DNA from 4 places in the Chelatococcus sp. GCM10030263 genome. Region 2 is predicted to be linked to each of the others. Evidence: predicted binding sites of a transcription regulator. Region 2 holds the regulator's gene; each other region holds the start of a gene.
What was found. Region 2 encodes LexA, which represses DNA repair genes until DNA is damaged. Its sites were predicted from a motif close to TGTTCNNNNTGTGTTCNG; they were not measured.

Region 1: recA (recombinase RecA) is a predicted target of LexA. The motif match lies at 1,737-1,754, and genes of this name have one in related genera.
Region 3: ACFQU1_RS03145 (helicase-related protein) is a predicted target of LexA. The motif match lies at 1,960-1,977, and genes of this name have one in related genera.
Region 4: ACFQU1_RS22470 (DUF3072 domain-containing protein) is a predicted target of LexA. The motif match lies at 2,342-2,359, and genes of this name have one in related genera.

The regions. Positions count from the first base shown of each region.
Region 1 covers NZ_JBHTDB010000003.1:149,680-153,890, reverse strand. Annotated here, with positions in the region: gene ACFQU1_RS05405 (ABC transporter ATP-binding protein) at 1-166, opposite strand, end outside; gene ACFQU1_RS05400 (NEW3 domain-containing protein) at 163-1,359, opposite strand; gene recA (recombinase RecA) at 1,900-2,982, shown strand; gene alaS (alanine--tRNA ligase) at 3,257-4,211, shown strand, end outside.
Region 2 covers NZ_JBHTDB010000016.1:430,156-434,366, forward strand. Annotated here, with positions in the region: gene ACFQU1_RS24345 (GntR family transcriptional regulator) at 214-1,365, opposite strand; gene lexA (transcriptional repressor LexA) at 2,120-2,821, shown strand; gene ACFQU1_RS24355 (ComEC/Rec2 family competence protein) at 2,870-4,211, opposite strand, start outside.
Region 3 covers NZ_JBHTDB010000002.1:696,590-700,800, forward strand. Annotated here, with positions in the region: gene ACFQU1_RS03130 (queuosine precursor transporter) at 1-307, opposite strand, end outside; gene rpmB (50S ribosomal protein L28) at 427-723, opposite strand; gene ACFQU1_RS03140 (DUF3108 domain-containing protein) at 951-1,802, shown strand; gene ACFQU1_RS03145 (helicase-related protein) at 2,191-4,211, shown strand, end outside.
Region 4 covers NZ_JBHTDB010000016.1:20,481-24,691, forward strand. Annotated here, with positions in the region: gene ACFQU1_RS22460 (HpcH/HpaI aldolase/citrate lyase family protein) at 1-415, opposite strand, end outside; gene glpD (glycerol-3-phosphate dehydrogenase) at 570-2,114, opposite strand; gene ACFQU1_RS22470 (DUF3072 domain-containing protein) at 2,380-2,619, shown strand; gene ACFQU1_RS22475 (NAD(P)/FAD-dependent oxidoreductase) at 2,620-3,912, opposite strand; gene ACFQU1_RS22480 (VOC family protein) at 3,909-4,211, opposite strand, start outside.

The DNA of each region.
Region 1 (4,211 bases), on a different contig from region 2:
CCGTCAAGCCGAGCAGCAGCAGGATGGTCGTCGTCTTGCCGGCGCCGTTCGGCCCGAGCAGCCCGAAGACTTCGCCACGCTCGATGGAAAGATCAAGCGCCTCGACCGCGACCGCGCGGCCGTAGTGCTTGGAGAGGCCCTTGGCCTCGATGACGGGCGCCGTCATCGCCGGCCATACCGCGTGACGGCGAAGGCGAGCACGACGACCGCGGCGCCGATGACGCCGAGCCCGCTGACGCCCCAGAGCGTCGAGGTCGTGACCGTGACGCGGAAGTCGGCGTTGTCGGAGGCGCCGTCGCCCGAGGCACGCAGGGTGACCATGTAGTCGCCGGCGATGGCATTGTCGGACGGCGTCAGATGCAGCGCGACCTGCTGCGGGGCGTTCGGCGCGATCGCGTCGAACGTCTTCGGCTCCACCTCGGTTTTCCAGCCGGAGGGCGCCGAAGCTGAGACGGTAACATTGCGCGCCGGTGCAGTGCCGGAATTATTGAGGGTGAAGTTGAAGGTGCGCTCGCGGCCGGCTTCCGCTTGGCCGGATAGCCGGCCCTCGGTGCCGGAGAGGGAAATGTCCGGCTGGCCGGTGATGTCGAGCACCAGCTGCGTCTCTCCGTGGACCGCGGCATTCGAGGCGGCGATCGCGACCGGATACTGGCCGGCGGCAACGTCCCGCGGCGGCTTGACCGAGACCTTCAGCGTCTTCGTCTCATCGGCCTTGAAGGGCAGGCTTGTCAGTTCCTGGCTGCCATATTGCTCCATGAAGGTCGCGGTGAAGCCCGGCGGCGTCTGGGCAAGCAGATTGAGGGTCGCCTCCTCGGGGCTGTCGTTCTTGACGGAGACCTCGAAGTCGAAATTCGAGCGCGGTGTGCCGCGCAGCGCCGGCAATTTCGGTTCCAGCGTAATCTTGCTCGGCTCGGCGGCGGCGAGCGTCATGGAAATCGGCAGGCTGAGCGTCTCGCCGCTGCTCGCCCGGCCGCTGACCGTGAAATTATAAGTGCCGGCCTTGACGTCCTTCGGTGGTGTCAGCTTGAGCTCGAGGCGCTGGCTTTCGTCCGGCGTGACCATCGCCGCGCCGATGGGCCTGCCGCTGCCGGTCAGCTGCCAGGTCCAGCCGCTCGGCAATCCGCTCACCGTGAGGTCCACTCGCGCTGGAGGCCGATTGGCATTGGCGAGGGTCAGCGACAGATTGGCATCCTGGCCGATGCGTTCGGTAACCTGCGGGAAATCGGTGGTCAGCCAGAGGCCCGACGGCTTAGACGCTCCCTCCTGTGCGTGCAATTGCCCGACGAAGGCGGGCCAGGCAGACAGTGCCAAACCCCCGGCGACCACTGCCACTGAGGCGAGAGGGCGAATGCGGATCATGAATCACTCCCCTAGGCTCTATCGTTGTACGGCGGCACGAGGCCACCTCCAGCTTAGCGGGAGGCAAGATTTGACGGAATTGTGACCAGAATCCGGCGAGAGGCAGCAGCCAAAATCCCGTGATCGGCCAGAAATCATGAGATTCCAAAAGGATCTCAGAATTAGGCGTCAAGCTGTCGCAGAGCCTCGATTGAGCGGATAACAGTAAACACCTGACTCACCTGGTGGCGTTGTGGCCGCCAATCCTTCGCGCCGGTCGATGGCGCCGAACGAGGATCGCGTGGTGGGCGCCCGAAGCTTGGAATGCCTGTGCTCAATGTAACCACCCCGCGGCAGAGCGGTGGCGAGGTCGAGAGCGCGGTTTGCAAAGTCCTGGTGAGAACAAAAATCGAACTTGAATTTGGAACAAAAGGGGTACATTGTAGCTGCAAGAGACGTTGGCGGCGATCCGTTCAGGGGCGATTTCGGAACCGGTTAGAGCTCCGCGTGATCGGCAGTCATTGAGTTTCATTCACGCCCCGTGCCATAAGGACGACATCAATGTCCCAGTCCAGTTTGCGACTCGTGGAAGGCAGCTCCATGGATAAGACCAAGGCCCTCGATGCCGCGCTCGCCCAGATCGAGCGCGCCTTCGGCAAAGGCTCGATCATGCGTCTCGGCAAGTCGGAGACGATCGAGATCGAAACGGTGTCGACCGGATCGCTGGGGCTTGATATCGCGCTCGGCGTCGGCGGCTTGCCGCGCGGGCGTGTGATCGAGATCTACGGGCCGGAATCGTCGGGCAAGACGACGCTTGCCCTGCACACCATCGCCGAGGCACAGAAGAAGGGCGGCGTCTGCGGCTTCATCGATGCCGAACACGCACTCGATCCTGTCTACGCGCGCAAGCTCGGGGTGAAGCTCGACGATCTTCTCATTTCGCAGCCCGATACCGGCGAGCAGGCGCTCGAGATCGCCGACACGCTGGTGCGCTCGGGGGCAATCGATGTGCTCGTGGTCGATTCGGTCGCGGCGTTGACGCCACGCGCCGAGATCGAGGGTGAGATGGGCGACATGCAGCCGGGCATGCAGGCGCGGCTGATGAGCCAGGCGCTGCGCAAGCTCACAGCCTCCATCTCGCGCTCCAACACGATGGTCATCTTCATCAACCAGATCCGGATGAAGATCGGCGTCATGTATGGCTCGCCGGAAGTGACGAGCGGCGGAAACGCCTTGAAATTCTATGCGTCCGTCCGCCTCGACATCCGCCGCATCGGCGCCATTAAGGATCGCGACGAGGCCATCGGCAACACCACCCGCGTCAAGGTGGTGAAGAACAAGGTGGCGCCGCCGTTCAAACAGGTCGAGTTCGACATCATGTATGGTGAGGGCGTCTCGAAGGTGGGCGAGCTCGTCGATCTTGGCGTGAAGGGCGGCATCGTCGAAAAGTCCGGTGCCTGGTTCTCCTTCGACAGCCAGCGGCTCGGCCAGGGTCGCGAGAACGCCAAGCAGTTCCTGCGTGCCAATCCCGATGTCGCCGACCGGATCGAGCTCGCCATCCGGCAGAATTCAGGTGTCCTCGCCGAACGCATTCTGGAGAATGTCGAGCCTTCGGTTGACGATCTCGATGAAGGCGCCGCCTGACACCATTGACGTGCCCCGGCACCATGCCGGGGCCTCCTTGGCTCGCTCCGCTCCGGCGCCTGCGTCACTTGGGCCTGCGTTTGCCGGCGGTGCGCCGCAAGAGCTGCGCGATGCTCTCGACAGGGACGTGTCTCGCCTCTAGAAACACGGGCTCCTGCAAGGGGATCCTTGCCGCGCGGACCTCGCAGCCGGATGCGTGCTGCCGGTCCCGTGGCGGGCCCGCAGGAAGAAGGCGGCGCGAAGGGCGCCGCCCCGGTGTGCGGATGTGAGCCTGATGAGCGGCGTCAACGAGATCAGATCGAGCTTCCTCGATTTCTTTGCCAGAAATGGCCACGAGGTGGTCCCGTCCAGTCCGCTCGTGCCGCGCAATGACCCGACGTTGATGTTCACCAATGCCGGGATGGTGCAGTTCAAGAACGTCTTCACGGGCATCGAGAAGCGGCCGTATACGCGCGCGACGACGTCGCAGAAATGCGTACGCGCCGGTGGCAAGCACAACGACCTCGATAATGTCGGCTATACGGCGCGCCATCATACCTTCTTCGAAATGCTCGGGAATTTCTCCTTCGGCGATTATTTCAAGGCGGATGCCATCGAGCTCGCCTGGACACTGGTGACGCGAGAGTTCGGGCTGCCGCAGCAGAAGCTGTTGGTCACCGTCTTTTCCGAGGACGATGAAGCTTACGATCTCTGGAAGAAGATCGCCGGCCTCTCGGACGAGAAGATCATCCGCATCCCGACTTCAGACAATTTCTGGCAGATGGGGGACACGGGTCCCTGCGGCCCCTGTTCGGAGATTTTCTACGACCACGGCGATCATATTCCGGGCGGCCCGCCCGGCAGTCCGGATGCGGACGGCGATCGCTTCATCGAGATCTGGAACCTCGTCTTCATGCAGTTCGAGCAGATCGCCCCGGGCAATCGGCTCGCCTTGCCGCGTCCCTCGATCGATACTGGCATGGGGCTCGAACGCATTGCGGCGGTGCTCCAGGGCACGCACGACAATTACGCGACCGATCTCATGCGGGCGCTCGTGATGGCAGTCGCCAATCTGACGGGGGTCGATCCGGACGGGCCGCAGAAGGCGAGCCATCGGGTGATCGCCGACCATCTGCGGGCATCGGCCTTTCTGGTGGCCGATGGCGTTCTGCCGTCGAACGAGGGCAGGGGCTACGTTCTCAGGCGCATCATGCGGCGCGCCATGCGCCATGCGGAACTGCTCGGCGCCC
Region 2 (4,211 bases):
CATGGATTTCGAATTATTATAATCTCTCTCGTAGAGGTCTTTTATGAAACTTCAATTATACTTATGGACGATAACGAATATGATTTACTATTTAGGCCCTGAGCCCATCCCACAGGAGGCCGTGACGCGTAAACAGCGAGCCCTATTGCATGCCGGATCTCGGCGATTGTGCTTTCCCCCGTCACGCGCCGAAGGTCTTCGCGTTACCCTCGATTATCGCCTCGCAGCAACAGCGGCTTGGCCGATGAAGGGCGTGATCAACGAGCCGTCGCTGCGTTGAGATCTTGCCGGAGGCGCGCTGGAGGTGCGCACGACGAGCGTCGGATCGAGGGTGATACGAATCGGCGGCCCGGAATAGATGCCTGCGACGCGCTCGTGCAGAAGCCGGAAGGCGAGCCGTCCGAGCGTTGCTGGGAAAGGATCGACGCTGGTCACCGGCGGATCGAGTGAACGCGACAGGAGGCTGTTGTTGATAGCCGTGACCGAGACATCCTCAGGAATGCGACGCCCCGCCTCGCGCAGCGCCCGCATGACGCCGACCGCCGTGACATCGTTGCGCGCAAAAACGGCGGTAAAGTCGATGCCACGGCGAATGAGCCCCGCGATCGCCTCTTGGCCCGCTTCCTCCGACGGCAAGTCAGGGAGGCAGACGAGATCCTGCTGGAGCGCGATGCGCGCCTCCTTCAGCGCTTCGTGGTAACCGCTGAAGGGGGAAAAACCGGGCAGATGCGGCGCACCTTCCACATAGGCGATCCGCCGGTGGCCTAGTCCGATGAGATGATCCACCGCGAGCTTAGCGGAGACCAGATAGTCGGTGCTGACGCTGTCGGTCCTCAGTCCTCTCGGCCAGCGGCCGAGATAGACCAGCGGCTTGCCGGCCTGCACCATTCTCAATGCGCCGGGCACGGGCCTGTCGACATGGGCCGGTGCAACGATGGCTCCCCGGACGGCCGGATCGGCCGCGGCAGCCGACAAGTGGTCGCTTTCGCTATCCGGCGAATAGGCCGACTGGCTCGCCATGATGCGCAGATCATGACGGCGCGCCTCCTGTTCCATCCCGTCGATCATCTCGCCATAGAACGGGCTCGAGAAGGTCGGAATGATCAGCGCCAGTGTCGGCGAGTGACTGGATGCAACGGCAGACGGCCGCATAGGCTCGGTCACGAAGGTGCCGCTGCCAGGCCGTCGCTCGAGCTGGCCGGCACTCACCAGTTCATCGATTGCCCGTCGGATGGTTGTCCGCGACAGGGAGAACTCCTCCATGAGCTGCCGCTCCGAAGGAATTGCACTTCCAGGCTTATAAGTGCCCCGCTCGATTGCCTCGCGAAGCGCTTGTACCAGCAGTCCGGTCTTATCTGAGGTCATGGCAGCACCATCTCGTGATACATGTATCGTAGCGGATGCATAGCCGAGCCGCAAGTGGTGCATTCGATAAAACCGCTCTCAGGCGTGGACAAGCGCCTCGGCGGATGCACGGCCCAGAATCCAGGCGACGCTTGGCCTAGACAGGGCCGCAACGCCGAACGTGGCATAGCGTCGGCTCGCCTTGAACCGTGATTTCTTTCCACACTTCGGAACTTATAAGACAAGCGGCGGCGCTGTTCAGAGTAGCGGTACTTTGCGGCCGGTCTCATTATTCCGCGTCAGGCCAGTTGCCCGCCGACGTTCGCACCAAGTCCGTTGGGACAAGGAAAAGGACCACCAGGATACTGGTATCTAATCCGGTCTGATACAGGTCTGAAACCGCGACGAGGGCGTGAATCATGGCTTTCGAAACGCCACGTGAGGGCCCGTCAAAGGCAACAGTCGCGTCTCGGCTCCCAGTCGCCGACTTTCTCCCATGACGGGACCAGTGCGGAAAATAGCGAGGAGGCCGCTCTGCCTGTTCATCCCCCGGGGGCATAGGGCCTGCACGCCTCGAGGCTATCCATGCACGTCCCGTTGCCTTAACTCTTGCGGAACACACAGGGAACAGCTATGGTCGTTCATGATTTGTTTCCGACTCTTGGCCAACAATGACGCTTAGCCAAAAGTGATATCTGGCCAACAGTCCTGATCGGATCTTGAAACCGGATGATCTCGGCCACGGTGGCCACGACCAAGGTGGGGTTCACGGCAGATGCTGACGCGCAAGCAAAACGAGCTTCTACGCTTCATCCACGAGCGGCTGCGCGAGACCGGCGTGCCGCCTTCCTTCGATGAGATGAAAGAGGCACTGGATCTCAAGTCCAAGTCCGGTATCCATCGGCTCATTATTGCGCTCGAAGAGCGCGGCTTCATCCGCCGGCTGCCTAATCGGGCGCGGGCACTCGAGGTCATTCGTCTGCCCGATGGCGCGATCACGCCGCGCGGGCGCTTCAGCCCGAGCGTTGTCGAGGGGGGGCTTGGTCGCGTGCGCAGCCTGCCACCGGCGGCTGTCGAAAGCGAATCCTCGCCGAAGATGGTCCCCGTCCCCGTCATGGGCCGGATCGCGGCGGGCACGCCGATCTCGGCCATTCAATCCCGCAGCAGCACCATCGCAGTGCCGGTGGAGATGCTCACCAGCGGCGAGCACTTCGCCCTGGAGGTGCGTGGCGATTCGATGATCGAAGCCGGCATCCTTGACGGCGACACGGTTGTCATCCGCCGTCAGGAGACGGCCGATACGGGCGACATCATCGTCGCCCTCATCGACGATGAGGAGGCGACCCTGAAGCGGCTACGCCGGCGCGGGTCATCCATTGCGCTCGAAGCGGCCAATCCATCTTATGAAACACGCGTCTTGGGTCCCGACCGCGTGCGGATCCAGGGCAAGCTCGTGAGCCTTCTGCGGCGCTACTGATCGATTGCCGGTCGGCCCGCGATAGAACTGCTGATCGCTGGTCGACGCTCACGGCGTATGAGAATCGCCCTCGCCGCCTGGCGCATCGCCGGTGGGCGTTGCTCCCGACGGGTCGTCGATGTCGGCTGCCGCTGAAGGGATGGCATCAAGTGGGTCGAGATTGTCGATCCGTGGTCGCGGGGGCGGCGCGGGCGCCGGCGAAGCTGGCCGGTGTGGCTTGGTTCCGGTCCAGGGGCGCTGCGCGGTGGAACTTGCGGTGACACGTGCAAAGCCTTCGGCGGTGGCGGTGAGCGTGGTGGCGCCCGACTGGTCGAGTGCGCGGCGGTCGAGCACCGTAGCACTCGCGCAGGAATTGGGGGCGACGAGCGGAGTGACGATGACGACCGCACGCCGACAATCGTCGGGGAATGCGCGCTTGTCACGGACGAGCGAGATGCTGCGCCCGTCGGGGAGCTTCGCGACACAGGCGAAGCGGTCGCAGAGGGCACCGCCGCGCAGGCCCGGGTCATCGGTCGCGCGCCCGTCGCCGTCGGCTCTGAGCCATTGTTCGAGAACGAAATCGGAAGGCCGGCCGAGGACGATCAATTGTCCGCTCTTCTCCCGGACAGCCGCACCGGCGCCGCTGCGATCGACATAGACATCGGGCCGACTGGGAGCGAGCGCCGACAGGGCGCCGAGGGCGGCCGGGACGATCGCCAACCACCGCAGGGCGGTCGTCCAGAGCGTGGACCAGACGATGGCCGCGCTGAAGAAGGCGAGAGCGGCGGGCGCGAGCGCCGGCACGATGACGGTTGAGCGGTCGAGCAGGGCGACCATTTTGGCGCCGGCGAGCACCGGCGCCGTCGCCTGGCCGATGAGCCACCAGACGGGTTGATCGAGGGCGAAGGCGGAAGCGAAGATCCCGAGCACCGACAGCGGCATGACCGCGAGCTCGATCAGCGGTAGCGCCAGGGCGTTGCCGAGGAGACCGAGCGGGTTCAGCGTCTGAAAGTGATAGGCGCTGAAGGGAGCGGTCGCGATGGTAGCAATCGCCGTGGTGAAGATGACAAGGAAGGCCCATCGCCCGATGCCGTGGAGCGGTGCCAATCCTCCGGCCCCTGCGGGACGCCCGGCAAACAGCCCCGATGGCTGGACTGCGAAGGCGATCATGCCGGCAACCGCCGCGAAGGACATCTGGAAGCTCGGACCGAGCAGCGCCTCCGGCCGAATAGCAAGGCAGATGAGCGCCGCAAGCGCCAGATTGCGCATGGAGAGAGCCGGGCGGTCGATGAGAATGGCGCCCATCATGACGAGCGTCATGACGAGCGAACGCTGGGTGGCGACCTCCGCGCCGGAGAAGAGGCAATAGGCGATGGCGCCTGTCATGCCGACGAGGGCCGCGAGTTTCTTC
Region 3 (4,211 bases), on a different contig from region 2:
GGCCGACGAGGAAGGCGGCGCCGGAGGCCATCGCGATGCGCGGCGTGGCGGCGACGATCGAGGCGGCCACCGCGACGAGAAACCCGACCACCACGAGCCGCCGGGCGAGGCTCGCCCCATAGCGACGATTCGTGAGATCGGTGACGAGGAAGGACACCGGATAGGTGAAAGCGCCCCAGGTGAGATAATCGCCGAGGCCGAACGGCGTGAACGGATATTGCACCGCCACATTCGACAGCAGGACGACGAGAGCCATCGCCGCCACCGGCAGCCAGAGCTGCGAAACGAGCTTTGCCAGATAGCTCATGGAATGTTCTGGCTCATGCGATGGTCCGACGTCCAGCCCGACACGACAAATCGCGCCGACCGAAGGCCGACGCGATGGATCGAATCATGATCGATGATCGAAGAGACGCCGGCGAAAGCTCAGCTCGCGGCGGCTTCGGCGGTCTTCTTCGCGATCTCGCGCTTCAGCACGCGCACGTTCTGCGACAGTTCCGCCTCGGGGGCCTTGGCGAGGAAGCCGTCGAGCCCGCCGCGGTGTTCCACCGAGCGCAGGGCGGAGGCGGCGATGCGCAGCCTCACGCTGCGCTTCAGCACGTCCGACTGCAGCGTCACATTGACCAGATTCGGCAGAAACTTCCGCTTGGTCTTACGGTTCGAGTGGCTCACGAGATGACCGGAAAGAACGGCCTTGCCCGTCAATTCGCAGCGGCGCGCCATGACGCTTGGTCCTTAACTGAATGGTGCCTGTTGAGCGACGAGCTCAAGCCCGACGAAAGCCGGGCCGGGAGCACCGATGTCCGATGAAAGTTGCGCGTGTATAGTAGATGTGATGTGCGACCGTCAAGGATCTGCATCGGGATCGTTGCGGTAAGGCCTGAGATGCGTCACGATTCGGACTGATTTGCGGCCGAGAACGCCTGTGTCGGCCAGGGAGCGTGGGATTTATGAACCGGCGTCTTTACCCAACGGGTGCCAAGATCGCGGGTTGCAACCGGCTTGCGGCGCTGGCGCTCGCCCTGTTTCTCCCCCTGCCGGCCGGTGCCGCTTCCGTGCAGGCCAATTACGATATTTCGCTGCTCGGCCTGAAGATCGGCGTCGCCGAGATCAAGGCGGATGTGGAAGCCGGCCGTTACAAGCTCGACATCTGGTCGAAGCTGACGGGCCTTGCCGGCATGGTCACCGGCGGCAAGGGGGCTGCAAGCGCCAGCGGCAACATTTCGGGCAACCGCATTCTGCCGGCGAGCTTTGCCGTCACGACGGCCAATTCGGAAAAGTCGGTGACGGTGCGCATGGCGCTCGCCGGCGGCAGCGTGCGGGCGGTCGAGATCAAGCCGCCGATCGAGCCGCGGCCCGACCGCATCCCGCTCACCGAGCAGAACAAGCGCGGCGTGGTCGATCCGCTGAGCGCGCTCTTGATGCCGGCGGCCATCAACGAACCCTATGCGACGGCTGCCTGCGACCGGACGATCCCGATCTTCGACGGCGCCACCCGCTTCGACGTGAAGCTCTCCTACGCGCGTATCGAGACGCTGCGCAGCGCGGCCTATAACGGCCCGGCGGCTGTCTGCAACGCCCGCTATCTGCCGATAGCCGGGCACCGGCCGGACCGCTCGGCCACCAAATTCATGGAAGAGAACAGGGATATGCAGGCCTGGCTCGTGCCGATCGGCGATGCCCATATCTTCATACCCTACCGCATCTCCGTGCGGACACCGATCGGCACGACAGTGATCGAGGCAACAAGCTTTAATGTGGATGGGCAGCCGGTGTCTCCGAGGCAGCGGGCGCGGAACTGACCGTTCCATCGGTCGAGAAGCCTCGCGTTATCGGCCGCTTCTGGCGAAGCTGCGCGCCCCTTCCTACATTCGCCTTGTGGCCCGCGATCAGCAACACCACCAGATCTCGTGATGAACGAAACCTGATTCTGAGCGAGTCAGCGATTCGGGCGCTGTTCGTTCTGGACTCGTTCTGTTCTCGAAAGATGCCGCCATCGCGTGCCCCTCCGCGTATCGATGTGATACAGAGGGAGATGGGGGGTGGCTGTCGCCGGCAAGTCGCAAGGCTGTTCGAGGCAAGCGTCCTTGTTCTTTTCAGGTGAATGCCGCGCCGTCCAGGGGCGCGGCGGGGTTCCAAGGCCGTAAAGGCCGACAGTCAATGGCATCGGGTTTCATGACTTCATCCGTGATGGTTGCGCGGACGCTGCCGCCGAGGGTCAGGGCGCGTGGCGTAACGGCGGTTCTCGGTCCGACCAATACCGGCAAGACCCATCTCGCCATCGAGCGGATGCTCGGCCACGACAGCGGCATCATCGGGCTGCCGCTCAGGCTTCTCGCGCGCGAGGTTTATAACCGGGTGGTCGAGCGTGCCGGCGAGCATGCGGTGGCGCTCATCACCGGCGAAGAGAAGATCAAGCCCCCGGAGGCGCGCTACTGGATCGCCACGGTGGAGGCGATGCCGAGCGATCTCGATGTGTCCTTCTGCGCCATCGACGAGATCCAGCTCGCCGCCGATCTCGACCGCGGGCATATCTTCACCGACCGGCTGCTCAACCAGCGCGGCCGCGCCGAGACGCTGATCATCGGTGCGGCGACCATGCGCTCCCTGGTGGAAAGCCTCATCCCCGGCGCCAATATCGTCTCGCGGCCGCGACTGTCGACGCTCTCTTTCGCCGGCGAGAAGAAAATCACCCGGCTTCCCCGGCGCTCGGCCATCGTCGCCTTCTCGGCGGAGGAGGTTTATGCCATCGCCGAGCTCGTGCGCCGCCAGAAAGGCGGGGCAGCCGTCGTGCTCGGCGCCTTGAGCCCGCGAACCCGCAATGCCCAGGTCGAGCTCTACCAGTCCGGCGAGGTGGATTATCTCGTCGCGACGGATGCCATCGGCATGGGCCTCAATCTCGAGGTCGACCACGTCGCCTTTGCCGCCGACCGCAAATTCGACGGCTTCGGTTTCCGCAAGCTCAATCCCGCCGAGCTCGGGCAGATCGCCGGCCGCGCCGGCCGCCATATGCGCGACGGCACCTTCGGCACGACCGGGCGGTGCCCGCCCTTCGACGCGGCCATGGTCGAGGCGCTCGAAAGTCATTCCTTCGATCCGGTGCGGGTGGCGCAATGGCGCAATCCGGATCTCGATTTCCGCTCGCTCCAGGCGCTGCAGGCGAGCCTGTCGGTGCTGCCGCAGGAGCCGGGGCTGACCCGCGCACCGATCGCCGACGACCTGAGCGCGCTGGAGATCGCGGCACGGGATGCGGACGTGAAGCAGCGCGCCACGGGCAAGGAGGCCGTTTCCCGCCTGTGGGAGGTCTGCCGAATCCCTGATTACCGGCGCCTTTCGCCTGCCGCCCATGCCGATCTCATCGTGCAGATCTTCAATGCGCTGATGACCGAGGGCGTAATCGCCGACGACTGGTTTCGACGGCAGGTGGCGGTCGTCGACCGCACCGACGGCGACATCGATACGCTCTCGGCGCGCATCGCCCAGATCCGCACTTGGACCTTTGTCGCCAACCGCCCGGACTGGCTTCGCGATCCTGAGCATTGGCAGGAGGCCACCCGTCAGGTAGAGGACAAGCTGTCGGATGCTCTTCACGAGCGTTTGGCGAGCCGGTTCGTTGATCGGCGCACCAGTGTGCTCATGCGGCGCTTGAGAGAGAATGCGATGCTCGAAGCGGAAGTAACCGCCAGCGGCGACGTTCTGGTCGAGGGCCAGCATGTCGGCCGGCTGCACGGATTTCAGTTCGCCCCGGACCCCCAGGCCGACGGCCAGGAGGCCAAGGCGCTGAGGGCGGCTGCCCAGAAGGCGCTCGCGGGCGAGATCGAGGCGCGTGCCGAACGCTTTGCTGTCGCGCCCGACGATGCCTTCGTGCTCGCGAGCGACGGCGTCATCCGCTGGATGGGCGAGGCGGTCGCGCGGCTCGTGCCGGGCGACAAGCTCTTGAGCCCGCGCTTTCGCATCCTGTCCGACGAGCAGCTCTCCGGGCCGCCGCGCGACAAGGTGGATGCGCGGCTCACCGCCTGGATCAAGGCGCATGTGGCGAAACTGCTCGGGCCGCTGGTCGCGATTGAAGAGGCGACCGACATCACCGGGCTCGCCCGGGGCATCGCCTTCCAGATCGCCGAAGCGCTCGGGGTGCTGGAGCGCGCCCGTGTCGCACAGGACGTGAAGAGCCTCGACCAGGAGGGCCGAGCGGCCCTGCGCCGCTACGGCGT
Region 4 (4,211 bases), 410 kb from region 2:
AATAGTTGGGCACCCGGCCATAGCGGTTGGCGCGCGACATGCCGCTGACGCCGCGCATGCCGTCCGGTGGATAACGCGTCGCCTCCACGGCGCGTCGCGCCTCCTCGGCCGATTGCACGAAGGGGAAGAGCAGCGTGCGTGCGCCGAGATCGAGCAGCCGCTTGACGAGCACCGGCTCGTTCCATGGCACGCGGACCGCAGGTTCCGCCGTTCCGCCTTCTGCTGCCCGCAGTTGATGCGCCACGTCCGGCGCGTCATTCGGCGTGTGCTCCATGTCGATCAGCAGCCAGTCGAACCCGGCGCCGGCGGCGATTTCCGTCGCGACGGGGCTTGCCATGGCGAGCCAGAAGCCGATCTGCGGCTCGCCCGCCTTGAGCCGAGCCTTGAAGCGATTGACGGGAAGGTCGGTGGTCATCATGCCTGTCCTGCGGCGTGGCCCGCGGTCTCGATTTGGCCGCAGGCTCCACGACGCGCCGGCGGCAGACGGTCTGCGCCGTGCCGGCGCTTAAAGTCGGCCCAAAGGGCGCCCGGCGCAAGCCGGTTGAGCGCATGCCACGACAACGCTGCCGTTATGGAGATGCGGCGACGCGGGTGCGCGTCCAGTCATGGGCGGCGAACCAGGTGGCGAGCTTGCCTTCGATCGTGGGGTCGGCGTGCAGCACGAGCTTGGTGCGGCGGCGCAGGATGTCGTCGGGCGAGCGCGCCCATTCCTCCGCGACGAGATATTCGACTTCGCGCGCGTAAAGCCCCGCGCCGAAATGCTCGCCGAGGTCGGCGAGCGATCGCGCCGGCCCGATGATCGCCTCGGCGCGCGTGCCGTAGCTGCGGGCGTAGCGGCGCGCGAGATCCGGCGGCAGCCAAGGGTGCTTCGCGGCAAGCGTGGCCGTGAAGGCGGCGATATCACCCTTGGCAAAATCGCCGCCGGGCAAGGGCACGGTGCCCGTCCAGCTGCGCTCGGGCATGTCGAGGAAAGGACCGAGCTTTTCCAGCGCATGTTCGGCGAGCCGCCGGTAGGTCGTGAGCTTGCCGCCGAAGATCGAGAGGAGCGGCGGCGTGCCGTCACCGCCGCCGGTCACGTCGAAGACATAGTCACGCGTGACGGCGGAGGGGTTCTTGGCCGAATCGTCGTAGAGCGGACGCACGCCGGAATAGGACCAGACCACGTCGGCGGGCGTGACCGGGCGCTCGAAATAGCGATCGACCGACGCGCAGAGATAGGCGATCTCCTCCGTCGAGATCTGCACCTTCGCCGGATTGCCCTGATAGGGGATGTCGGTCGTGCCGATCAGTGTGAACTCGCTCTCGTAGGGAATGACGAAGACGATCCGCTCATCGGGGTTCTGCAGGATATAGGCGTGCTCACCCTCGTAGAGCTTGGGCACCACGATATGGCTGCCCTGGACGAGCCGCAGATGGTCCTCGGAATTGGCGCCGAGCACCTGGCTCTGGACCTCCGAGACCCAAGGGCCGGCGGCATTGACGAGCGCGCGAGCGCTGATCTCACGCCGCGTGCCGTCCTCGGCTGCGAGCGTCGCCTGCCAGCCGTCGCCTTCGCGGCGCGCAGCGATGCAGGCCGTGCGCGTCAGGATCTCGGCGCCGCGCGCTGCGGCATCCATCGCATTCAGAACGACGAGGCGGGCGTCGTCGACCCAGCAGTCCGAGTAGACGAAGCCCTTACTGAGCGTCGGTTTCAGGGGCGCGCCCTCGGGGCAGCGCCGGAGGTCGAGCCCCGCGGAGCCCGGCAGCTTCGAGCGCCGGGCGAGGTGATCATAGAGAAAGAGGCCGATGCGAATCATCCAGGCGGGTCTCAACCCCGCATTGTGCGGGAGCACGAAACGCATGGGCCGCGCAATATGCGGGGCGATGCCGAGCAGTACTTCGCGCTCGGTGAGTGCCTCGCGCACGAGCCGGAACTCGTATTGCTCGAGATAGCGCAGGCCGCCGTGGATGAGCTTGCTGGAGGCCGAGGAGGTGCCGCCCGCCAGATCGCCGCGCTCGCAAAGAACGACCTTGAGGCCACGGCCCGCGGCATCGCGCGCGATGCCGACGCCGTTGATGCCGCCGCCGATGACGAGAAGGTCGCATTGCGTTGCCGCAGGGGTTGGGCCGTTCACCGTGCGCCCTCCACGCGGCCGTCGAAAAAGTGAGCACCCAGGCGCTTGCGCCCGCCGGACTGAAGCAGAACGTTCTCGATCACCACTAACCTTGCATCGTGATTGGCCGCACCGGGAAGCTATGTCGCGCGTCCAGCCACATCAAATGGAAAAACGACCGAATTGGAGCGGATCGACCGAAGTCCTGATGAAAGGCGGAACCAGCCCGGACGTCCAGCGTTCCTGTTTGGAACATACCGCGAACAGGTAAGGTGAGAACTGGTACATGGCGAAAGCGACCGAGCATCCCTCCCACAACCCGAAGCGCGATCCCGAGCCGCCGTCGAATATGGAGAAAGATCCGGAAGACTGGGTCTCCGGCGACGAGCCGATGACCGGCGCGCAGGCCTCCTATCTGAAGACCCTGTCCGAGGAGGCGAAGGAAGCGGAGGCTTTCGCCGAGGACCTCTCCAAGGCGGAAGCGTCGAAGCGCATCGACGCCTTGAGGGAGAAGCTCGGGCGCTGACTAGGCGCTGACCTCCCGCCGGTCCTTCATCCGGTAATAGGGCAGGATCAGCCGGGCGGTGCGGTTGACGAGCGGCGACAACGGAATGCCCTTGGGCTCCGTCAGGGGCAGCGGCAGGTCGGTGGCCGGCGCGCCACGCACCGCATCCGCCATGACCTGTCCCATGGCCATGGCGAGCGCCAGGCCGCGGCCGTTGCAGCCGATCCAGGCGAGAAGGCCGTCGTCGCGCCGATGCAGGCGCGGCAGCCGCTCCGGCGTCATGGCGATGCGGCCCGACCAGACATATTGCGCCTGCATCAGGCCAACCTGCGGGAAGGTCACCCGCAGGCGCTCCAGCACGAGGCGGGTCACCCGCTGCTGGCCCAGGACCTGCAACGCCAGCGCACCGCCGCTGACGATGCGGCCCTCGCGATCGCGGCGGAAATAGCGCAGGTCCATGCGCGTATCGGAGGCTGCCTCGTTGCCCGACAGGATGGAAGCCCCGTCACTCCCCAGCGGTTCGGTCGCCACCTGATAGGACAGCACCGGCACGATGGAGCGGGCCATTGCCGGCCAGAGCGCGCCGGAATAGGCGGCGGTCGCGAGCACCACCTTTTCTGCCCGCACGGTGCCGCGCGGCGTCGTGATGTGCCAGCCGTCCGGTCGACGGGCGAGCGCCGTCGCCGGCGTATCGGCGTGGATGCGCGCGCCCTCCTGCGCCGCCGCGCGGGCGAGCCCGCGGGTGAAGGCGAGGGGATTGATATGGCCGCCGCCCGGATGAAACCAGCCGCCGTGATAGGCGGTGGTGCCGAGCCGGGCGGCGATGTCATCGGCGCTCAGCGCCACCGCGGCGACGCCCTGCGCCTGCCATTGCGCAGCACGGTGGGCGGCCAGCCTGGCGCGTCCCGGCGTATGCGCCGGCTGGATCCAGCCGTTGCGCACGGCATCGCAGTCGATGCCGTAGCGGGCGACCGTCTCGTAGAGGGTGTCGGCCGAGCCCTTCACCAGGTCGAGAAAGCGCGGCCCGTAATCCGGACCGAGCGCCTTGAGGATGGCATCCGGGTCATGGCGGGTGAGCGTCGGGATGACCTGGCCGTTGTTGCGGCCGGAGGCTCCGGCGCCGATCTCGCCGGCTTCCACCACGACCGTTGCGATGCCGGCCCGGGCGAGATGGAGCGCCGTCGACAAGCCGGCAATGCCGCCGCCGATGACCGCGACATCGATGTCGCACGCGCCGTCGAGCGGCGCAGCCGTAAAGCTTTCGCGCGACAGTGCCGCCCAGAGCGGGGAGGGCGCGTCGCAGGGCCGGCTCACGGCCCGGCATCCAAGGTCAGCATGAGGTCGAGTGTGGCCGTGAGGTCGAGCGTGAGGCGCGGGCCGTGGCGATACGGAGTGAAACCTGCGGCGTCTAACGCGCGCGCTGCGCGATCGAGATCGGCGACGGCGATGGTCAGGCGGCTCGGCTCGCTCGCCGGCGTGAAGGCGACTTCGGCGCGGGCCGGCGCCCGAGGCAGGGCCGCGCCGACGCGGCCGAGCACGGCGCGGGCAAGCGCCGGGTCGGGCAGGGCGAGCGAGGCCGCGCGGATGTCACGGGCGCCATTGGCGTGGTCGAG